DNA from 4 places in the Streptomyces sp. NPDC021224 genome. Region 3 is predicted to be linked to each of the others. Evidence: riboswitches for the same ligand, from Rfam matches in the RefSeq annotation. Region 3 holds a riboswitch; each other region holds the start of a gene.
The links. Region 3 has a riboswitch for cyclic di-AMP ahead of ACH4PY_RS08360 (transglycosylase family protein). Riboswitches for the same ligand answer to the same signal wherever they lie in the genome.

Region 1: linked by a shared signal. The riboswitch ahead of ACH4PY_RS05395 (M23 family metallopeptidase) and the one ahead of ACH4PY_RS08360 (transglycosylase family protein) in region 3 are both predicted to bind cyclic di-AMP.
Region 2: linked by a shared signal. The riboswitch ahead of ACH4PY_RS13025 (peptidoglycan DD-metalloendopeptidase family protein) and the one ahead of ACH4PY_RS08360 (transglycosylase family protein) in region 3 are both predicted to bind cyclic di-AMP.
Region 4: linked by a shared signal. The riboswitch ahead of ACH4PY_RS21715 (NlpC/P60 family protein) and the one ahead of ACH4PY_RS08360 (transglycosylase family protein) in region 3 are both predicted to bind cyclic di-AMP.

Annotation. Positions count from the first base shown of each region.
Region 1 is NZ_JBIRPW010000002.1:47,700-53,359, reverse strand. Features, by position in the region: gene ACH4PY_RS05400 (MBL fold metallo-hydrolase) at 1-731, shown strand, start outside; gene ACH4PY_RS05395 (M23 family metallopeptidase) at 1,136-2,425, opposite strand; cyclic di-AMP (ydaO/yuaA leader) riboswitch at 2,473-2,635, opposite strand; gene ACH4PY_RS05390 (N-acetylmuramoyl-L-alanine amidase) at 3,067-3,720, shown strand; gene ACH4PY_RS05385 (DUF4240 domain-containing protein) at 3,781-4,434, opposite strand.
Region 2 is NZ_JBIRPW010000004.1:318,078-323,737, forward strand. Features, by position in the region: gene ACH4PY_RS13020 (ATP-binding protein) at 1-1,396, shown strand, start outside; gene ACH4PY_RS13025 (peptidoglycan DD-metalloendopeptidase family protein) at 1,472-2,296, opposite strand; cyclic di-AMP (ydaO/yuaA leader) riboswitch at 2,300-2,492, opposite strand; gene ACH4PY_RS13030 (GNAT family N-acetyltransferase) at 2,876-3,892, opposite strand; gene ACH4PY_RS13035 (uridine kinase) at 3,955-4,596, opposite strand; gene ACH4PY_RS13040 (hypothetical protein) at 4,830-5,024, shown strand; gene ACH4PY_RS13045 (hypothetical protein) at 5,134-5,660, shown strand, end outside.
Region 3 is NZ_JBIRPW010000002.1:712,039-717,698, forward strand. Features, by position in the region: gene ACH4PY_RS08350 (cytochrome P450) at 1-222, shown strand, start outside; gene ACH4PY_RS08355 (transglycosylase family protein) at 359-1,426, shown strand; cyclic di-AMP (ydaO/yuaA leader) riboswitch at 1,838-1,966, shown strand; gene ACH4PY_RS08360 (transglycosylase family protein) at 1,972-2,679, shown strand; gene eno (phosphopyruvate hydratase) at 2,865-4,145, shown strand; gene ACH4PY_RS08370 (septum formation initiator family protein) at 4,298-4,822, shown strand; gene ACH4PY_RS08375 (DUF501 domain-containing protein) at 5,028-5,567, shown strand; gene ACH4PY_RS08380 (exopolyphosphatase) at 5,564-5,660, shown strand, end outside.
Region 4 is NZ_JBIRPW010000008.1:177,133-182,792, forward strand. Features, by position in the region: gene pcrA (DNA helicase PcrA) at 1-1,528, opposite strand, end outside; gene ACH4PY_RS21710 (NlpC/P60 family protein) at 1,728-2,858, shown strand; cyclic di-AMP (ydaO/yuaA leader) riboswitch at 2,999-3,157, shown strand; gene ACH4PY_RS21715 (NlpC/P60 family protein) at 3,164-4,204, shown strand; gene ACH4PY_RS21720 (NlpC/P60 family protein) at 4,559-5,660, shown strand, end outside.

The DNA.
Region 1 (5,660 bases), 660 kb from region 3:
TGCTGGCCGGGCTGGTCGCCGCCGCCGACCCGGCCACGCCCATCGGGGCGTACATGCGGCGGCACTTCGCGCGCTACGGCGACTTCGGCGGGGTCACGCCGCTGCACCCGAACCGTACCTTCAGCGGCGAACTGGACCTGGACGTCGACGGGGTGGCGGTGCGGCTCATCGAGGTCGGGCCCGCGCACACCGCGGGCGACCTGATCGTGCACCTGCCGCAGGAGGGGGTGGTGTGCGCGGGTGACGTCGTCTTCAACGAGGACCACCCGGTGCACTGGGCGGGGCCGCTGGAGTCGGTGCACGCCGCGTGCGCGCGCATCCTGGAGTGCGACCCGCGGATCGTCGTACCGGGGCACGGGCCGGTGATGACGCCCGCGGACGTACGGCGCTACGCCGACTACCTGCTGGACCTGCGGGAGGTCATCCACCGCGGGCACGCGGCGGGCCGCCCGCTGCCGGTCCTGGCCGCGGACCTGCTCGCGGCCGACCCCTACCCGCAGTGGGGGCTGAACGAGCGGATGGCGATCCTCGCGGCCGTCGAGTACCGCGCCCTGGACGGCGTCACCGACCGGGCCGACCTCGTCGCCCTCGTCGGCCTCGCGGCGGGTTTCGCGACCGCGACCGGGACCGCAGAGGCAGAGGCAGAGGCAGAGGCGGAGGACGGCAGCGGCGGACGGGAGCGGGCCGCCGCGGACGGCGGGGCGGCGGCGGGCGGCGGCGCGGGCAGCTGACCGTACGGGCGGCGGGCCGGAGCAGCGGCCGCGGGGACGATGCCGGGCCGTGGGCTGGAGATGCCGACGGCCCCGGCGTCGGGGGGGGTGAACGCCGGGGCCGCGGCGGCTCCTGGGGGCCGGGAGCGGGCGCCGAGCCCGTGCCGTGACCGTACTCCTGCGGTGTTTCCGTCGTGCGTCCGCGGCCGCTTCCGCGCCTGCTTCCGCGATCCGCTTGCGCGGTCCGTCTCAGCGTAGTGCTTCCGCGTGGTGCTTCCGCGTCATGCGCGCCGGACGCCGCCGGTGGTGTCGGGGGCAGGACGGGTGCCCGCCCTCCGATACCTCCGAGCCTATGCCCGTGCGCCTAGTTTATGCGCGGATATCCGTACGTGCGTGCGTTTCGGCGTGGTGTTTCGCGCCGGATTTCAGACGGCGACGTCATGGCCGTGCAGCCACGGCACCGGGTCGACCGGTGCACCGCCGCCGGGGCGTACTTCGAGGTGCAGATGCGGGCCCGGCACATTGCCGGTCGCGCCGACCCGGCCGATGGTGTCGCCCGTGGTGACGCGGCCGCCGGTGGCGACCATCGTCGACAGGTGGCAGTACCAGAGCTCGGTGCCGTCGTCGAGCCGCAGCACGACCCGGTAGCCGTACGAGCCCGCCCAGCCGGCCGAGGTGACCGTGCCGGTGTGGACGGCGTGCACCGGGGTGCCGGTGGGGGCGGCGAAGTCCTGGCCGGTGTGCGTGGCCCACATGTTGCTCGACTCGCCGAAGGCGTTGGTGAGCGTGTACGAGGCAACCGGCTTGACGTAGGAGGCGGCGAGCTTCGCCAGCCGCTCCGCCTCCGCCTGCGCGGCGGCCTCGGCGGCGGCCTTGGCCTTCGCCTCTGCCTCGGCCTTCGCCGCGGCGGCCTGCTCGCGCACCTTGCGGGCCGCGGCCTCCTTGGCCGCCTGCTCCGCGGCGACCCGCTCCACGGCCTCGCGGGCGCGGCGCTCGGCGTCCGCGCGCTGCTGGGTGACCTGGGCGATGATGCGGCTGCACAGCGCCTCGCCGGGGTCGGCGGCCTCCGCGGCGGGCTCGGCGCACGGGGCGTCCTCGGCCTCGGCGGTGCGCGGGGCGGCGGGGGCCGCGGTCGCCGCCCGGGTGACGGCGGCGGGGTCGTACGACGGGGTGCCGACCGCCACGTCCGGCAGCGGCACGGCGGGGGCGGGGGCGGGGGCGGGAACCGCGGCCGGGGCGGCGGGAGCCGCGGGCACGGCGGGCAGGTCCGGAGCCGCTATCGGCGCGGCGGCGGCGGGGGGCTCGGCTGCGGCGGCGACGCCGCCCGCGCCGACCGCGGCCATCGCCGCCATGCCGAGCACGGCGGAACCGACGCTCGCCGCGCCGCTCAGACCGGCACCCAGGCCGCCGCCCAGCCCCGGGAGCCCGCTGCGCTGCCGGGGCAGGCGCGGCTGGCTGCGCGGGCCGTCACCCGGGAGACCGTCGCCCGGGAGGCCGTCGGCGTCGGGCCGGGGGGAGCCGGCCGGCGCGGGGGCCTCGGGGGCGGGGACTGCGACGGCTGCCGGGAGCGGTTCGGCGGAGCCGGGGAAGCCCTGGTAGGAGGGGACTTCGGGGGTGACGGGAGTGACGGGGACGCCGGGGAAAGCACCGGGGCCGTCGGGCGAGAAGCGCTCGCCGGGCTCTCCGAAGTGCCACTGTCCGGTCGGTTCTGCCACCGGAGTCGGAGCGTAGGCAGGCTGGTTGGACGCCACGGGGGCGCACTCCTTTCCTTCCTTCTCGCCTACCGGGTTAGCTGACGGGTTCGGAGCAGGAAGGTCTCCTACGGACGGCCTGACGGCCCCCCGATTCACCCCATTGGACCCCTTCCGTGGTGACGGAAGGGCGGGTCCCCGGTTCCCGCGGACGGGATTCGGCAAGCGCACGGTGCCGCCTGTCGGCGGCAGTGACGACCGCGCTGCGTTATCGAACGTTAATAGAGCCGGACGGGTTTTCCAAGCCGAACCGAAGAGTTGGGGGTGGGAAGCAATCGGGCAGGGTATACGGAGAGGGGAGGAAGCGGACACGCGGCGTGGCCGGGCAGTGATGTGAGTGTTCGCCAGTTGTTACCGGGAGGGGGAGGCGTGATCACGCGCAGTGAGGGTTCGATGACCCGTGCGGCAGCGCTCGGAGGGCGCGCCGCAGCAGGTACGGGCGCACGCGGGGCGGGCACGGCGGGCGCGGCACAGGTACGCCAGTGGTCTGGACCTGTGCCATTTCGCGAATCCCTTGGCATGTCAGGGGCGTGAGCCGCACGATGGGCGGGCCCCATGTCTTTGTCATGCACTCGTCCATACCATGACGCCTCAGGGAGCCCTCGATGCATCGCCCCAACCCCGGCGAGCCCAGCCGCCGTTCACTGCTGCGCGGCGGACTCGGACTCGGCGCCGCCGCCACCGCGGGCCTGGCCGCCGACCTCTGGCCGGCCGCCTCCGCCCCGGCCGCCACACCCGCCGCGAACCGCGCCGCCCGCGCCGCCGCAGCCGCCGTCGACTACCCGTCAGCCACCTGGGCGCCGGCCAGCACCGCCAACTACACGGCGTCCAACCGGCCCACCAGCTACCCGATCCAGATGGTGGTCATCCACGTCACGCAGGAGACCTTCGCCGACACGATCACGCTCTTCCAGGACCCGGCGCACGCGGCCACCGCCCACTACGTCGTCCGGTCCGCCGACGGGGCGATCGACCAGTGCGTCCGCGAGCACGACATCGCCTGGCACGCCGGGAACTGGGACTACAACACCCGCAGCATCGGCATCGAGCACGAGGGCTGGGTCGACCAGCCGTCGTACTTCACCACCGCGATGTACCACTCCTCGGCGGCGCTGACGGCGGCGATCTGCGACAAGTACGGCATACCCAAGGACCGCGACCACATCATCGGCCACGTCCAGGTGCCCGGCACCGACCACACCGACCCGGGCCCCAACTGGGACTGGGTGCGCTACATCCGGCTCGTCAACGGCGTCTGAGCCGGACGGTCGCGGGCGCCGCGGGGCCCCGCCCTCCCGGACCGGCCCGGGTCACAGTCGTCACGGGCCGGGGGCGTCGAGGGGCAGGTCGAGGGGGAACAGGACGCTCAGCCGCGGCAGCCGCCGGGCCGCCTCCTCCTCGTCAAGGGCGGACCAGCGGCGCCCGGCCGGGTCGGAGCCGTCCACCGGTACGGGCGGGGCGCCGGCCCTCCGCCCGCCGCCCGGGGCGGGCCAGGAGCGGCGGGCGCCGCGGACGGCGGCGTAAAAGGCGTCGCCGAAGTCCTCGGAGGGGCCGGTGGCCAGCTCGTACGCGGCGAAGCCGACCGTGTCCAGGGCGGGCCACACGGGGCGGTCGGCGGCGGGCCAGGACGCGCGCGGGCAGGCGGACAGCCGCAGCACCTCGGGGGCGTAGGCCAGCACGTCCGGGTCGTTCGCCGCGGCCTCGAAGACGGCGCGGCCGAGGCCCATCATCCAGTGCTGGAAGGAGCGGAAGGTGTCGTCGGAACACCAGCCGCCGAAGATCCGGTCGGCGGCGGCCCACAGGTCCCAGGTGCGGGCCAGGTCGGTCAGTTCGTCGAGCCAGGCCTGGAAGGCCACGATCTCGTCGCCGGTGCGCCGCGCGAGGCCGTCGCGCAGACAGGCGTCGCGTTTGTCGCTGCCCCTCCCGTGCTGCCGGGAGTCCTCCAGGAGGGCCCAGAAGGAGTCGCTGTTCATGGAGGTTGACTATGCCAGGGGCTTCTGACGACTCCAATTCGCTTGTCAGGGACGGAAGTTGACGTCGCACGCTGGGCGGGCGGCTGTGACGCGCGGGCCGCGGGTGGTTCCGGATCCGGGGCGGCCGCGGGCTCTCCCGCACCCGGCCGGGGCGGGACGAGGGCCTGCCGGACGCCGTGTCCGGTGACCCTCGCCACACGCGCCACACCGCGTCCGGCACCCCGGGCGAGGCCGTACCGGCTGCGCCGCACGCACCGTGTCCGGTGCGCCGCGCCATCTCCGTCGCGCCGCACCGCGCCGTGTCCGGTGCGCCGCGCCCGGCCTCGCCGGGAGCCCGTGGTGCCACTCCGGCAGCGCCCGGCCTGGGGGCCCGAGCCCTGCGTCCCGCAGCCCGGGACCGTACGGGCGGACCGTCGTCCACAGGGTGTGGACGGACGGGTCGCGCCCGGGTCGGCGGCGGTGGGGCCGCCGGTACGGACCGGGGGCGGGACGGAGGGGTCAGGCTCTCCAGAGCCAGGCGAAAACGGCGGCGCACGTGCCCATGGTGACCAGGATGGCGATCAACCGGACCGTCAACTCAGGGGCCTCGATGGCCCGCTGCACCGTTCGCCACAAGCCATTCGTGATCATGGCTCACCTCCCGCTACGGCAGGTGCCCCGCGCTGAAGTGGCAGGTCACCCGCCTTACTCACAACGGTGATGCCCCACCAGCCCCAGCGCCCACGCCGCTCCGCCCGATTCACCCGACTGGCGGAACACGATCCACCGTTCGGCGGTACGCTCCGGCCGCTGCGACCGTGCGCCGGAGCCCGCGGTTCCCGCCGGTCCGACCGCCCGCGCCCCTTCGCGCCGTGATTTCCGGCCGGCCACCGGACCTGCGGTCCTGACCGGGCCGAACGCCCCGCCGACCGTCCGTTCCGGCGTCGGCGACCGGTGGGTGCCCGGCTCGAAGCCGACACTCCACCACCGTGTACCCCGCACCGTAAAGGCTCGCGGCCAAACATACAAACGAAGCGCATAAGGGCGGGATTTCGCGCTCGGCGTGCGCCCCGCTCCTTTTCCGCGTACTCATTCATCCGCGGTCGGAAATCATCACCGCGGACACCTTCCGTCATCCGTTTCCGAAAGCAACCGGCGAATTGCTTTCAAGCTCCCTCTTCTTTCCCTCGTTCGGGTGACCTGCGCACCTTCCCCTGCTCTACCGTGTTCGCGCGCGGGCCGGCGAG
Region 2 (5,660 bases), on a different contig from region 3:
GGACTTCCTGGAGGGCGACTTCCCCGCGGCCCACCGGCTGCTCATCGAGGGGGCGGCGCTGGCCGCCGAGGGCGATCCGACGCGCGCGGCGCGCATGCTGGTGCAGGCCTCGCACACCGCGTGGTACCTGGGCGGCGACGCGGTCTTTGACACCGTGGCGCGCCTGGACGCGCTGCGGCTGCCGCCGGACGCGCCCGTGACGCCGGTCGCCCGCTTCCTGGTGGACGCGCTGGGCCGGAGCGCGGCCGGGCACGTACCGCCGGACCTCGGGGCGGCGGCGGCCGCGGCGCGGGCGGCGCACGGCGGACGGGTCGAGCCGGGGCATCTGGTGATGCTGTGCGGGGTCGGTCTGACGCTCGGCCAGGACGTGCAGGCGCACGAGCTGACCACGGTGCTCGCGGCCGAGGGCCGGGAGAGCGGCGGGGTCGGACGGCTCACGACGGTGCTGTTCTTCCGCGCCGAGGCGGAGATCTTCGAGGCGCGCTTCGAGGACGCGGCGGCGACCGCCCGCGAGGCGCTGCGGATCGCGGCGGACACCGGCCAGCGGCAGTGGGTGAGCCAGCTCAGCAGCGCGCTCGCGTACGTCGCCGCGGTGCGCGGCGACCAGGAGGAGTGCCGCCGAAGGGTGGACGCGGCGCTCGCGGGCGGCTCGGGCACCGCGATGCCGCCCGGCGCCCCGTGGGCGTACTGGTCGCAGGGCCTGCTGGAGCTGGGGCTCGGCCGCGCGCAGGCGGCGCTGGAGCGGCTGTCGCTGCTCGGCGAGGAGTCGGTGCGGCACCACATATCGGCCACCCGCAGCATCCCGGACCTGGTGGAGGCGGCGGTGCGGCTCGGGGTGCCGGAGCGCGCGGACGCGTCCTTCGCCCGCTTCGAGGCGTGGGCGGCGCGCTCCGGGCAGGGCTGGGCGGCGGCCCTGGTGGCGCGCTGCCGTGCGCTGCGCGCGCCGGAGGCGGACGCGGAGGCGTACTACCTCGCCGCGCTCGACACGCACGACCCGCACCGGCGCGCGATGGAGTCGGCCCGCACGAGCCTGCTGTACGGGGAGTGGCTGCGCCGGGCGCGCCGCAAGAACGAGGCCCGGGTCAGGCTGCGCACCGCGCTGGACGTCTTCGAGCGGCTCGGCGCGGCCCCGTGGGCGGAGCGGGCACGCGGTGAGCTGGGCGCGGCGGGCGGGACGCTGCCCGAGGCGGGCCGGGAGACGGCGCCGGTGGACGCGGAGGCGGGGCTCACACCGCAGGAGTCGCAGATCGTCCGGCTGGCGGCGGAGGGCCTGTCGAACAAGGACATCGCGGCCCGGCTGTTCCTGAGCCCGCGGACCGTCGGCTACCACCTGTACAAGGCGTACCCGAAGCTCGGGGTGGCCTCCCGGGGCGAGCTGGCCGGGCTGTTCGGCTAGCAACGCAACGGCGGGTGCCCGCCCGGTCGCGAGGACCGGACGGGCACCCTGGGGGCCGTACCGCCGGGGCGGCGGTCAGACGGTGACGCCGTGCGACGCCAGGTAGGCGACCGGGTCGATGTCGGAGCCGTAGTCCGGCGTGGTGCGCACCTCGAAGTGCAGGTGCGGGCCGGTGACGTTGCCGGTGGCGCCGGAGATGCCGATCTCCTGGCCCTCGGTGACGGTCTGGCCGACCGAGACCACCGGGCGCGTCAGGTGGCCGTACAGGGTGTACTTGCCGTCGGCGTGCTTGATGATCACGTCGTTGCCGTAGGCGCCGTCCGCGCCGGCGTGGACGACGGTGCCGGCGGCCACGGAGTGGACCGGGGTGCCGCTCCAGACCAGGAAGTCGACGCCGGTGTGGTGGCCGGAGGACCACATGCTGCCGCCGGTCTTGTAGCCGGTGCCGATGGCGGCGTCGCCGACCGGCTTGGTCCAGCCGGTGTCGGCCTTCACGGCGGCCGCCGGGGCGGCCTTCTTCGCCGGGGCGGCCTTCTTCACCGGGGCCTTGGCGGCCGGTGCGGCGGCCGGGGCGGTGTTCAGCGTGAGGTGCTGGCCGGGGTGGATGATGCCCGGGTTGGCGCCGATGACCTTCTTGTTGGCGTCGTAGAGCGCCTTCCAGCCGCCCTTGACGTGGTGCGTGGTGGCGATCTTGGCGAGCGTGTCGCCGCGGACCACGGTGTAGTCCTGCGCCTTGGCGCTCGCCGCGGCCGGGGCCTTGGCGGGCTCGGCGGCGGACGCGGACTGGGCGACGCCGACGAGCGGGATCGCCACGGCGGCGGCGCCCGTGCCGGCGACGACGCAGACGCGGGTGAGGCGGCTGAGCGAGCGGGGCTTGCGGTGCTGACCCTGTGCGGGCATGGGGATTCCTCTCCTACGCCTGCGAGGTGAGCTGTCGGGTTCGGGCTGGAGATGCCCGGCCGCGGCCGTGGTGCGCGCTCCGGTCAGGTGCGCGGCGGTACGGCGGCACGGCTTCACCCCGAGCCGGCCGGGAGTCGTCCCGGACGGCGGCTTACCTTGGGTCCCCCGCTCCTGCCCTTTGCAGCTCGGATGGTGCTGCGCCCGGGCGGCGGCAGGATTCGGCGTTCCGCCCGGCGGCTGTCGCGGACGTCCGGCCCGCGGTAACGGCGAAGCTAGACGACCCCGCGAGCGGCGGGCAAGCAAACCCGGCATGCCGCCCCATTCCGCCCTTACCGGCGGTCACAGGGCGCCACCCGCGCGATCCGCTGCGTACCCGTGACGGTGACCGTCCGCCGACCGGCGCAGCACCCGCCGCGACATTCGGCCCCCGGCGCGAACAGCGGGTGCGCGACCGGGGCGGGTACCGTGTTCGGCGGGTGACACCGGACACACAGTTCGCCCGAGGTGACCCGCATCACCGTGAAATGTCCGATATGCAGGCCTATTTCACTTCTGGGCGACTTGTTGGCAATGCCCCGGTCAGAACGTCCCCGGTGCCCCGCCGATCCGCGCGTCGAGAGTGCGGCTGAGCCGGTAGCCGACCGGCCGGAAGCCGACCCCGGGCCAGTGGCCCGCCGCCAGCGGCGAGGAGGAGTGCCAGCGGGCCGACATGTAGCGGTGCCCGTTGTCGTACGCCCAGGCCAGCGCGGTGGCCAGCAGCACCCGGCTGATGCCCTCGCCGCGCGCGGCCGGTTCCACGTACGCCTCGGCCAGTTCCACGCACGACTCCGGTATCACCGGGTCGGCGACGGCCGGGACGACCACGACCATGGCGATCTCCTCACCGCGGCGGGAGGCGATCCAGGCACCGCACCGGGGGTCGGCGAGCGCGTCGGTGTAGCGCAGCCGGAGCGCGGCGAGCGCCGCCTCGGGCTGCGGCTGGAAGACCGCGGTGCCGCGCTGCCGCCGCGACGACTCGGCGGCCATCCGCCCTATCTGCGGCAGGTCGCCGGGCCCGGCGCGCCGGATGGCCAGGCCCTCGACCCCGCGCGGCTGCCGGCCGCGCGCCTTGACCGCCATCAGCCCGTGCACCAGCTCGCGGCCGAAGCCCAGATCCGCCCAGGGCGCGGTGGCCACCTCGCCCGCGGGCACCTGCACGTAGTGCACCAGCCGCCGGTCGGCGACCAGCCGCTCGGCGATCCGGGCGTAGAGCGAGCGCAGCACCTCGGTCTCCCGCCCGCCGGGCAGCGCGTGGCCGCCGTACGGGACGAGCGCGGAGCGCGGGTGGGTGCGCAGGCCCGCGGGGTCGTCGGGGGCGAGCGTGACGGGCTGGGCGGCGAGGTAGCCGATCATGTTGCCGTCACCGTCGAGCGCGCGGCAGGCCTCCAGGCCGGGCACCGCGTGCAGCGGGCCCACCAGGTCCTCGCCGCGCACCGGCCCGTCGGCGAGCCAGGACCGCTGCGAGGGCGGGCGCCGCGCGCGGGCGAACCAGCGGTCGTAGCGCTGGACGGCCAGGGGTATGTGCTCGGGAGTCAGCGGCGCGGTGGCGACAGTCATGGTGGTCGAGGACGCTAGCGGGGCGCGGCCTTCGAGGGCAAGGCGCAGCCTGGTCACGACGCTCACCCGGGCTGCCCGCCCGTCCACGCGGGGTGCCGCGGGTCGTCCGCGCGGACGGTGACGTCGGCGGTCTCCTCCGGCAGCACCTCGTCGGCGTAGCGCGCGAAGGCCGGCAGCGTCCAGCGCTCCTCCTCCTGCGTACGGCGGGCGAGCGCGGCGGGCGACAGCCGCAGGTGCACCGTCAGATCCAGCGGCAGGCCCTGGCCCAGCAGCAGCGCCCCGTCCAGGACCAGGACGCCGCCGGGCGGCAGCTCGACGTAGTCCGCGCGGGTGGCGCGGTCGGTGCCCGGGTCGCGCAGCGACGGCAGGGCGCGCCCGCTGCCGTCGGGGCCGAGCGGGTCGAGGACCTCGCGGCGCAGCGCACCGGTGTCCAGCCACAGCTGGTAGTACGCGTCGACGTCCTCGTGCCCGTACTCCAGCCGCAGCGACGCGGGCCGCCAGAAGTCCGCCGCGCGCACCCGCAGCACCGGGTGGCCGAGCGGCGGGAGCGCGGCGGCCAGGTCGTCGGCGAGGTCCGCGGGGCGGGCGGCGGGCGCCCCGTCCACGGCGACCCGCCACCACGGTCCCTCGGGCGGGTCCTGCCCGGCGATCTTCCCGGCGAGGGCCTCGGCGAGCCGGGCCCGGCTGATCGGCGTGAACTGCACGGGCTCATCCTGCCGGAGCGGGCCGCGGCGCGGGCGGGCGGGCCCGGGTCACCCGATCGGGCGGGACGCCCGCGCACCCGCACCGGCGCCACCCGCGTGATCCCGGGGCACCGGCCCACTCCGATGGGCGAAATTCTCTATAAATCACCCATGTGCCGCCGCGCGCGATTCCTGACTTTTTGTGACCCTGGAGGCACTCATGGTGACCGTCCCCATCACCCAGGAGAAAGCCCATGATCCTGTCCATGTCCGGTGTCGTCCTGCTCGGCATCATCGTCTTCCTGTTCTTCCGCAAGGACGGTCTGAAGATGTCCCACGGCATCGTCAGCGCCCTCTTCGGCTTCTACCTCGCGAGCACCGCCATCGCCCCGAGCATCACGGCGGGTGGCGCGAGCCTGGCCAGCCTGCTGGGCGGGATCAAGATCTAGGGCCGACGGCACACGTCATCCAGGACCCGGGAGCGCGCCGCTCCCGGGTCGCTCGCGGTCCCCTCCCCCGCCGCACCCCAGCACATCCCCGCCACCCATGGAGCAAGCCGTGTCCAGGCGCCCCCTGCCCAGCATCCTGACCAGCCGTCCCGCGCTCGCCCGCGGCCGCGACCTGGCGCGTACCGCCGCCGACGGCGCCTCGGACGTCCTGCACCCGGTCATCACCATCGGCCGCGGCATGCGCCGCCAGGCGGCCTGGGCCGGCGGCTGGTGGGGCCGCACCCCCAAGGACCGCCGCGGGCCCGCGCTGCTGCTCGCCGCCGCCGGGGTCGTGGTCCTGGTGATGATGCCGTACGGGCCGCTGCTCGCCCTCGCCGCCGTCCTCGCCTCCGCCGCCTGGATGGGCCGCGACCGCGCCGCCCGCACCCCCGCGGGCCCCGGCGAGGCCGAGACCGCCCGGCTGCGCGCGCTGTACGACGCCCTGGTGCCGTACCTGTCCGACCCCGCCGACCCCGCGCCTCTCTACACGTACGACGGCGGCTGGGAGAAGGCCTTCGGCTCCTACACCTTCGAGGACGGCCGGCTCGTCCGGCTCGAACTGCGCTACCCCGCCTACTTCACCGACGGCGAGGCCGA
Region 3 (5,660 bases):
GACAACCCGCACCTCGGGTACGGCCACGGCATCCACTACTGCCTCGGCGCGCCGCTCGCCCGGCTGGAGGCCAGAACGGCGCTCGCGACCCTGCTGACCCGGCTGCCGGACCTGCGGCTCGCCGCCGATCCCGGCGATCTGCGGTGGCGCGGCGGCCTGATCATGCGTGGCCTGCGCACCTTGCCGGTGGCCTTCACCCCCGAGGCGCCGCAGCAGAACTGACGCGTCGTCAACCTCGTGACCGCGACGTGACGACCGCTACATCGACTTGTGATCCGTTGGCCAACCCCGCTACGTTCTGCGGTCAACGCGAGGCGTGCGAAGGCTGCGCGCGACGGCACCGATGAAAGGCGACCGTATGCTCTCCGCCAACGGCAGGCACCGACGCCCCCGCCAGGCCCCCGCGGCCGTGGTGACTGTGGCGGCGACCGGTGCGGGACTCGCACTGCCCCTGCTGGTCGCGGGTGCCGGGGCCGCGCAGGCCGCGGACGGCGGCACGTGGGACAAGGTCGCGATATGCGAGAGCGGCGGCCAGTGGGACGCCACCTCGGACAACGGCGTCTTCGGCGGCCTCTCGCTCACCGAGGACACATGGGTCCGCTACGGCGGCCTGCTCTACGCCCCGCGCCCCGACCTCGCCTCCCGCGCCCACCAGATCAAGGTGGCCGAGAAGGTCCTGGACGCCCTCGGCCCCGACGCCTTCCCCGGTTGCGAGCTGGGCACGGGCCTGCTCGACGACCCCGCCGGCGACGACAGCGGCAACGGCGGCGGTAACGGGAACGGCGACGGCTCCACCGCCACCCCCGCGCCCACCACGACCGCCGACCCGACCGCCCCCACGGCCCCCGCCGACCCCGGCACCCCGGCGGCGACGCCCACGACGCCCGCCGCACCCACGACGCCCGGCACCCCCGCGACCGGCACCGGCACGGGCACCCCCGCGCCCCCGGCCACGGCGAGCCCCACCCCGACCGACCCGAGCGCCCCTGCGGTCACCCCCACCGCCCCGGCCACCGACCCCTCCGCCCCGGCGACGTCCGCCACCCCCGCCGACCCCGGCACGCCCACGGCGGGCTCCGGCCGCCACGCGCGCCCGTACAGCCCCACCGACGAGGAGCTGGCCGCGGCCGACCGGGCGAGCCGTACCCGTACGACCGCCGTCGTTCCGGGCGCCACGGACGGGGACACCGGCGCGGGCACCGCGGACGACGGCCAGGCCAACGACCAGGGCAACGGCGGCAATTCGGACACTACTTCACATAAGGCGACGGACGTCTACAAGATCGGCGCCGGTGACTCGCTCTCCGGGATCGCGGCCGCGCACGACGTCCCCGGTGGCTGGCAGCACCTCTACGACGTCAACCGCCAGGCGATCGGCGACGATCCAAACCTCATCAAACCCGGACAGACCATCGATCTCGGGTGAGGTGTACGGCCGTCCGGAGTGAAATCCCCTGTCGTACATGCCTGGTGACAAAAAGGACGTAGGGGATTTCCGTTCCATGGGGTGATGTGACAAGCCTCTCCTCGAACCTGTGACCGCCTCCTTGACTCCCGCCCCGTCGCGGCCCGTCCGACCTGCGGATTCGTCCAGCGGCCGACATCGTGGCCGCAGTTGGCGTCCGAAACGCGAGTGTTTGTTCAATCCGGTCCGGTGTGCTTAACGTCTAAGCGCTCGCCACAGCGGGCCCCGCCGGAGCGGAACGCCGAGTCCTGCCGCCGCGCCCGACGGGAGCAACCGACGCGAAAGCGCCGCAGGCAGGAGCGGGGGACCCACGGTCTTTCCGCCGGACCCAGGCAACGGACGGCATCGTGCCGCGCAGCCCGCTGCGCCGTCGCGACGAAGCCGCCGCCGCCCCCACGGGTCCGGCTCGGGGTGAAGCAGGGCATCCGCCTACGCGGTGCCGGCCGGGCAACTCACGTCCGAACCCGACAGCTGACCTCGCAGGCGTCGGTGAGGGACATACACACATGGGTAAGCACCGTCGTGCCTCGAAGATGGTCCGATTCGCCACTTTCGCCGGTGTTGCCGGCGTCGCCGTCGCCGCGCCGCTGATCGGCGCCACCTCCTCCTCGGCCGCCTCCGTGGCCACCTGGGACGCCGTCGCGCAGTGCGAGTCCGGCGGCGACTGGCACATCAACACCGGCAACGGCTACTACGGCGGCCTGCAGTTCTCGCAGTCCAGCTGGGAGGCGGCGGGCGGCCTGCAGTACGCGCAGCGCGCCGACCTCGCCACCAAGGACCAGCAGATCGCGGTCGCCGAGAAGCTCCTCGCCCTCCAGGGCCCCGGCGCCTGGGCGTGCGCCTCGGCCGGCGGCCTGACCGCGGGCGGCCCGGCCCCCGACATCAACCCCGGCGGCTCGTCCTCGTCGTCCTCCTCGTCGAGCAGCTCCAGCAGCTCCACGGCGGCGAAGACCACGACGAAGACCACCACCAAGACCACCGCCGCCAAGAGCACCCCGGCCAAGAAGGCCGCGAAGCCCGCGAAGCACACCGCCACCGACTGGCAGCGGCACGGCGCCAAGGGCTCGTACACCGTCGTCTCCGGCGACACGCTGTCCGAGATCGCCGCGAGCCACCACGTCAAGGGCGGCTGGCACAACCTCTTCCAGCTCAACAAGGACGTCGTCAAGGACGCCGACCTGATCTACCCGGGCCAGCACCTGCGCCTCGGCTGATCCGGGACGGGGGGCGAGCAGCCCCCGCACGCCCTCACCGGCCGGCCGGACGCGCGGCGCGCCTCGCGGCGCCCGCGCGCCCGGCCGGTTTTCCGTCTCAGGGGCCGGGCCGAGGACCGGCCCGGGGACGCGAGCCGGTTAGGCTCGTCCCGGAAAAACGAGAAGACATCTCAGAAGGAGACAACGTGCCGTCCATCGACGTCGTCGTAGCCCGGGAAATCCTCGACTCGCGAGGCAACCCCACCGTCGAGGTCGAGGTCGGCCTCGACGACGGCAGCACCGGCCGGGCCGCAGTGCCGTCCGGCGCCTCCACCGGCGCCTTCGAGGCCCTCGAACTCCGCGACGGCGACAAGAACCGCTACCAGGGCAAGGGCGTCGAGAAGGCCGTCCTCGCCGTGATCGAGCAGATCGGCCCGGAGCTCGTCGGCTACGACGCCACCGAGCAGCGGCTGATCGACCAGGCGATGTTCGACCTGGACGCCACCCCCGACAAGTCCTCGCTCGGCGCCAACGCCATCCTCGGCGTGTCGCTGGCCGTGGCGCACGCCGCCTCCGAGGCCTCGGACCTGCCGCTCTTCCGCTACCTGGGCGGCCCGAACGCGCACGTCCTGCCCGTCCCGATGATGAACATCCTCAACGGCGGCTCGCACGCGGACTCCAACGTCGACATCCAGGAGTTCATGATCGCGCCGATCGGCGCGGAGTCCTTCTCCGAGGCGCTGCGCTGGGGCGCCGAGGTCTACCACACCCTCAAGGGCGTGCTCAAGACGCGCGGCCTGTCCACGGGCCTGGGCGACGAGGGTGGTTTCGCGCCGAATCTCGGCTCCAACCGCGAGGCGCTCGACCTGATCATCGAGGCGATCAAGCAGGCCGGCTACACCCCCGGCCAGGACATCGCGCTCGCGCTGGACGTCGCCGCGTCCGAGTTCTACAAGGACGGCTCCTACGCCTTCGAGGGCAAGTCGCGCTCGGCGGCCGAGATGACCGACTACTACGCCGAGCTGGTCGACGCCTACCCGCTGGTCTCCATCGAGGACCCGCTGTTCGAGGACGACTGGGACGGCTGGAAGACCATCACCGACAAGCTCGGCGCCAAGGTGCAGCTGGTGGGCGACGACCTGTTCGTCACCAACCCGGAGCGCCTGCAGAAGGGCATCGACAACGGCACCGCCAACGCGCTGCTGGTGAAGGTCAACCAGATCGGCTCGCTCACCGAGACGATGGACGCCGTCGAGCTGGCCCAGCGCAGCGGCTACAAGTGCATGATGTCGCACCGTTCCGGCGAGACCGAGGACGTCACCATCGCCGACCTGGCCGTCGCCACCAACTGCGGCCAGATCAAGACCGGCGCCCCGGCCCGCTCCGAGCGCGTCGCCAAGTACAACCAGCTGCTGCGTATCGAGGAGATCCTCGACGACGCCGCGGTCTACGCCGGTCGCAGCGCCTTCCCGCGCTTCAAGGGCTGAACCGCACCGCACGCGCCGCGTCCCCGTCCGGTGCCCTTCCACCGGCGGGGACGTACACGCGTACGGGCGACGGGACAGTATGTTCCTCCCAGGGGCGATAACGTCCCGTGCGAGGGACGCGAGTCCGAGGGACGTACGAGGGGAGCGACGGCGTGGCTCCGGATCGGTTCTCCACCGCTGCCCGGCTCAAGGCCATCGGGCAGGAGGCGCACGCGCGGGTCTACCGCGCCGCGGCGGCCCGCAGACCCGGCCGGCGCAACCGGCTGACCGGGCGCGCCGCGCTGCTCGCGCTCGTGCTGTGTGCCCTGGTGATCGCCCTCGCCTACCCGACGCGGCAGTACATCGCGCAGCGCTCCGACATCGCCGACCAGCGCCGCGAGGCGCAGCAGGCGAAGAAGAAGGTCGAGCAGCTGCGCGAGGAGAAGGCCCGCTGGCAGGACCCGGAGTACGTGCGCACCCAGGCCCGCAGGCAGCTGCACTACGTGATGCCCGGCGAGGACGGCTACTCGGTCGCCGCCCCCACCGCCTCCGCCGGTTCGGCGGGCGGGCACAACCGCGCCGCGGGCACCCCCGGTGACGCGGGCGGGCAGGCGGCGGCAGCGGCCCACCGGCCCTGGTACGCGAACCTCTGGGACGGCGTGGACCACGCCGACGCCGCGGCGCAGCCCGGACGCTGAGGCCTGCCCGGGGGCTGCCGGGCCCGCCTCCCGCGGGGCGCGCCCTGCCGCCCCGTGGCGCGCACGTGGCCGCGCCGGTCCCGGTCGCCCCGCAGCCGGGCTCCGCGGCCCCACGGCACGGCTCGCACGGCTCGCACGGCCCGCACGGCACGGCACGGCTCGCACGGCCCCACGGCCCTCACGGCCCCGAAACGAGAAACGGCACATGAACGACTCACAGCACCCTCCCGCCACCCCCGCGGACGCCGACGCCGTCCGGGCGCAGCTCGGCCGCCCGCCGCGCGGCCTGCGCGCGGTCGCGCACCGCTGCCCGTGCGGCAACCCCGACGTGGTCGAGACCCAGCCGCGGCTGGAGGACGGCACGCCCTTCCCGACGCTGTACTACCTGACCTGCCCGCGGGCCGCGTCGGCGATCGGCACGCTGGAGGCGGACGGCGTGATGAAGACCATGACCGCGCGGCTGGCCGAGGACCCGGAGCTGGCCGCCGCCTACCGTGCCGCGCACGAGGACTACCTCGCCCGCCGCGACGCGATCGAGGTGCTGGAGGGCTTCCCGAGCGCGGGCGGCATGCCGGACCGCGTGAAGTGCCTGCACGTGCTCGTGGGCCACTCGCTGGCCGCCGGACCGGGCGTCAACCCGCTCGGCGACGAGGCGCTCGCGATGCTGCCCGAGTGGTGGGCCAAGGGCCCGTGCGTCCCGCTCCCCGAGGAAGACCGCGACGACCGGCAGGAGACGTCCTCATGACCGCCCCCACGACGACCCGGGTCGCCGCCGTCGACTGCGGCACCAACTCGATCCGGCTGCTGGTCGGGGACGTCGACCCGGCCACCGGGACGC
Region 4 (5,660 bases), on a different contig from region 3:
CCTCGTCGACCCGGCGCAGCGCGGCGGCGAAGGAGATCTTCTCGCGGGCCGCGAGCGCCTCGATCATCGCCTCGGCGCGCTCGCCGATGCCGCGCTTGGGCACGTTGAGGATCCGCCGCAGCGGGACGCCGTCCTCGGGGTTGGCGAGGACGCGTAGGTACGCGAGGACGTCCCGGACCTCGCGCCGCTCGTAGAAGCGCACGCCGCCGACGACCTTGTAGGGCAGGCCGACGCGGATGAAGACCTCTTCGAAGACCCGGGACTGCGCGTTGGTGCGGTAGAAGACGGCGACGTCGCCGGGGCGGGCGTCACCGGCGTCGGTGAGGCGGTCTATCTCGTCGGCGACGAACTGGGCCTCGTCGTGCTCCTGGTCAGCGGTGTAGCCGGTGATGACGGGGCCGTCGCCGGCCTGCGTCCACAGGTTCTTTGCGCGGCGGCCGGCGTTGCGCTCGATGACGGCGTTGGCGGCGGACAGGATCGTCTGGGTGGAGCGGTAGTTCTGCTCCAGCAGGATCGTGCGGGCCTGCGGGTAGTCCTCCTCGAACTGGAGGATGTTGCGGATGGTGGCGCCGCGGAAGGCGTAGATCGACTGGTCCGCGTCACCGACGACGCACAGCTCCCCCGCCTCCTCGCCGGTCCCGACCAGCTCGCGGACCAGGGTGTACTGCGCGTGGTTGGTGTCCTGGTACTCGTCGACGAGGACGTGCCGGAAGCGCCGCCGGTAGTGCTCGGCGACGTCCGGGAAGGCCTGGAGCAGGTTGACCGTGGTCATGATGATGTCGTCGAAGTCGAGCGCGTTGGCCTCGCGCAGCCGCGCCTGGTAGAGCGCGTACGCCTCGGCGAGCTTCTTCTCGAAGCTGTTCTCCGCCTGCCCGGCGAAGGTCTCCTCGTCGACCAGCTCGTTCTTGAGGCCCGAGATCTTCGCGCTGAAGGACTTCGGCGGGAACTGCTTCGGATCGAGGTCCAGGTCGCGGCAGACCAGGGCCATCAGCCGCTTGGAGTCGGCGGCGTCGTAGATGGAGAAGGACGACGTGAAGCCGAGCACCTTGGACTCGCGGCGCAGGATCCGCACGCACGCGCTGTGGAAGGTCGACACCCACATCGCCTTGGCGCGCGGGCCCACCAGCTCCTCGACGCGCTCCTTCATCTCGCCCGCGGCCTTGTTGGTGAAGGTGATCGCGAGGACGGAGCCGGGGTGGACGTCCCGGGCGGCGAGCAGGTGGGCGATGCGGTGGGTGAGCACCCGGGTCTTGCCGGAGCCGGCGCCGGCGACGATGAGCAGCGGCCCGCCGGAGTGCTCGACGGCGGCGCGCTGCTGCTCGTTGAGCCCCTCCAGGAGCTGCGCGGGATCGGTCGCGGGGCGCGGGGCGCCGTTGCGGTAGTACGCGTCGCGCTCACCGCCCGGGGCGCCGCCGCCGAACTCGTGGTCCTCCGGGGGCGGCGGGGCGTCCGGGTCGGCGGGCTCGGGGGCCACGTGCAGACCGGACTGGAGGCCGGCGAGGAAGTCGTCGTCAAAGAGGCTGCTCATCGCCTCCCGAGTCTAGGCGGTGGCAGCGACAGCGCGGTCCGGTTCGGCCCCCTTTCCCCGTAGCTCGCGAATCACACACCGTGAGAATCGGAATTGATTACGAAAAGGTATCGGGGCCAACCGGACACCGGCCTTCCCCTGGCTGCGCCACTTGGTTACGGTGCCGCACCAGGCAGCGTCCGAAAGGAGTCCGTCGGGCATGGCGACACACCGCAAGTCCCGCACCGCGATACTCAGCACCCCGGGGCCGCGCACGGCCGTGGGGCTGACGACCGCCGCGCTGGCCACCATGACCATCTTCGCGGAGGCGGCGGCCGCCGCTCCCGGGGCTCCTTCCCCGCAGCCGTCGATCGCCGAGGTCAAGGCGAAGGTGGACACCCTCCAGCACGACGCGGAGGTGGCCACCGAGAGCTACAACGGCATCAAGGAAGCCACCAGCCAGCAGAACACGAAGGTCAACACGCTGCTGGCGCAGGCCGCCCAGAAGACGCAGACGCTGAACGAGTCCCGCCGCCAGCTGGGCATCTACGCCTCCGCCCAGTACCGCAGCGGCGGCGACGACTCGACCGCCACCTACCTGCTGGCGGCCAGCCCGCAGGATCTGCTCGACCAGCGGCATCTGACCGACCTGTTCGGCAAGCGGCAGAAGGCCGCCGTCGAGAACTTCCGGGTGCAGCAGGCCGACGCGACACAGAAGCGCATCCAGGCCGCGCAGGCGCTCCAGACGCTCACCGCGAAGCAGGCGCAGCTCAAGGCCGCCAAGGCGGACGTGGCGAAGAAGCTGGGCGCGGCGCAGAAGCTCCTCAACAGCCTGACCGCGCAGGAGAAGGCGCGGCTGGCGGAACTGGAGAAGAAGCAGGCGGAGGAGGCCGCGAAGAAGGCCGCCGCCATCGCGAAGGCGGAGGAGGCGAAGAAGGCGGCCGCGGCCAAGCAGGCCCAGCAGGCCGGTTCCACGACCACCACGTCCTCCGCCGCGAACTCCTCGATCGCCGACAAGGCCATCGCCTTCGCGCGCGACCAGATCGGCGAGCCGTACGTGTGGGGCGCGACCGGGCCCAGTTCGTGGGACTGCTCGGGCCTGACGCAGGCGGCGTACAAGGCGGCGGGGGTGACGCTGCCGCGCACCACCGGTGAGCAGGTCACCGTCGGCACCCGGGTGTCGCAGTCCGACATGGAGCCCGGCGACCTGGTCTTCTTCTACAGCGACCACAGCCACGTCGGCATCTACATCGGCGGCGGCAACATGATCCACGCGCCGCACACGGGCACGGTCGTGAAAATCGCGCCGATCACCGAAATGCCCATCTACGGGGTGGTCCGCCCCTACTGACACGGGAGCGAGCGGTCACCAACCGTAAGATCACAAAGCGATTTCGGTCACGTTCCGATCCAAACTTCCCAGACTCGGGGGAGTTTGACTACCGTAACCCGCTAGGTGATGCGTTCTCCGCCGGTGACGGCACCGGCAGCGCATCGCCTCCGCTCAATCCGGCCCCAGGCCGGAACCGGGGACCCACCAAGCACACTTGGGGTGAATCGGACACGGTGCCGCACGGCACCGCACCGTAGGGCCAGCCTTCCCGGCCCGAACCCGTCAGCTAACCCGGTCGGCGGTTCACGGAAGGAGTCGCCTTCGTGGCGTCGCACCGCAAGCCGCGTCAGAGCCTGCTGGCCCTCACCGCCCCCCGCGCGGCGGTCGGGGTCACCGCCGCGGCCCTTGCCTCGGTCACCCTGCTCAGCGAGAGCGCCAGCGCCGCGCCCGCCAAGCCGAAGCCGTCGATCGCCGAGGTCAAGAAGCAGATCGACACCCTCAACGAGCAGGCCGAGGTGGCGACGGAGGCCTACAACCAGGCGGTGGAGAACACCAAGGCGCAGCGCACCAAGACCAACACGCTACTGGCCGAGGTCGCCGAGAAGACCGAGCAGATGAACGCCACCCGGCGGCTGCTGGGCCAGTTCGCGAGCGCGCAGTACCGCGACGGCGGCATCGACCCGACCGTCCAGCTGCTCCTGTCCAGCGACCCGGCGGGCTTCCTGGACCAGTCGCACACGCTCAGCCAGCTGTCGGCGAGCCAGACCGCGGCGCTGAAGAACTTCCGGACGCAGCAGGAGCAGGCCTCCATCCAGCGGTCGCAGGCCACCGCGAGCCTCGCGCAGCTCACCACCGCGCAGCAGCAGCTCGCGACGCAGAAGAAGACCATGGAGGACAAGCTCGCCGCGGCGCAGAAGCTGCTCAACAGCCTCACCGCCCAGCAGCGCACCCAGGTCGCCAACATCCACAAGGGCTCGTCGTCCAAGACGGACTACACCTACTCCGGCCCCGCGAGCGGCCGGGCCGCCGCCGCCATCCAGTTCGCGCTCGCGCAGCGCGGCAAGCCGTACGTGCGCGGCGCGACCGGCCCCGGCTCGTACGACTGCTCCGGGCTCACCCAGGCCGCCTTCCGCGCGGCGGGCGTGACGATCGGGCGCACCACGCAGGACCAGATCCACTACGGGGTGCCCGTCTCCAAGGCCGACCTCCAGCCGGGCGACCTGGTCTTCTTCTACTCCGGCAACTCGCATGTCGGCATCTACCTCGGCAACGGCCAGATCGTGCACGCCCCGCACACCGGCGCGGTCGTCGAGGTCGCCCCGATGAGCTGGATGCCCTTCTCGACCGCGCGCCGGGTCGCCTGACCCCCCGGCACCGCGCCGCCCGCCTCCGCAGCCTGACCGCGCCCCCTGCCCCGTACCGTACGTCGGTCGTACGGAACCGGTTCCGGGGGATCCGGTCAGGCTGCGGGCATATGCGGGCGGGTCACCCGTCGAACAGCGGTCGGAAGCGGGCAGAGCCGACCGGATGAGGTCAGTCCCGGTCAGCGCGCCCCTTTTCCGCCCCCGGCGGGTCTAGCGTCGCTCCTCAGGTGGCCGACACCCCACTGCCGTCCCGGCTCGTGGACGGCATCGGCCACCCCCGCCGAAGGCCCGGCGGCGTCCTGCTCCCCCGTGCAGGCGCCGCCGGGCCGTTCCCTGGAAGGAGTGACGGCCGCGATGGCCTCACACAGTCCCGCCGGCAGTCCCACCGGCCCCGCCGCGCACCGCAAACGCCCCCCTTTAGCCGGCGGCCCCGCCGCGACCACCAAGCGGGTCGGCGTCACCCTGGCCCTCGCCTCGGCCGCCTCCGTGTCCCTGCTCGGCGAGACCGCCCACGCCGAGCCCACGCTCACCCCCGACCAGGTGCGCGCCCAGGTCGCGACGCTCTATCAGCAGGCGGAGCAGGCCACGCAGGAGTACGACGGCGCCAAGGAGCAGGCCGACCGGGCGGACACCCAGGTCACCGCCCTCCAGGACGAGCTGGCCCGCAAGACCGCGGCGCTGAACACCACCCGGGACGCGCTCGGCAGCCTCGCCGCCGCCCAGTACCGCACCGGCGGCCTCGACCCGCTGCTGCAGCTCGCGCTCAGCTCCACGCCCGGCAGCTACCTGGAACGCGCCGCCTTCCTCGCCCAGGCCGGCACCCGGCAGTCCGTGACGCTGCGGCAGCTCGCCGCCCAGCAGCGCGACATCGCCGGCACCCGCGCGCAGGCCGCCGACAAGCTCGCCGCGCTGCGCGGCGCGCAGGCCGCCGTCGCCGCGCACCGCCGCACCGTCACCGGCAAGCTCGCCGCCGCACAAGCGCTGCTCGACCGGTTGACCGCCGCCCAGCGCGCGGCCCTCGCGGCGGACGAGGACCCCCCGGCGCAGGCCGCCCCCGCCTCCCCCGGCCCGCACGGCGCCGCCACCGCGCCGCTCCCCTCCGTCGCGGCGCCCTCGGCGCGCGCCGCCCGGGCCGTGGCGTTCGCGTACCGCGCGCTCGGCCTGCCGTACGTGTGGGGCGCCACGGGCCCGCGCGCGTACGACTGCTCGGGCCTGACGCAGGCGGCGTACAAGGCGGCGGGCGTGTCCCTGCCGCGCACCACCTACACCCAGATCAACGCGGGGCAGCGGATCTCCCGCGACCAGCTCCAGCCCGGCGACCTGGTCTTCTTCTACTCGGGTGTGAGCCATGTCGGGATCTACATCGGCGGCGGCCGGATGATCCACGCCCCGCATCCCGGTTCGACGGTGCGGATAGCGCCGATCAGCGAGATGCCCTTCGCGGGCGCGGTGCGGC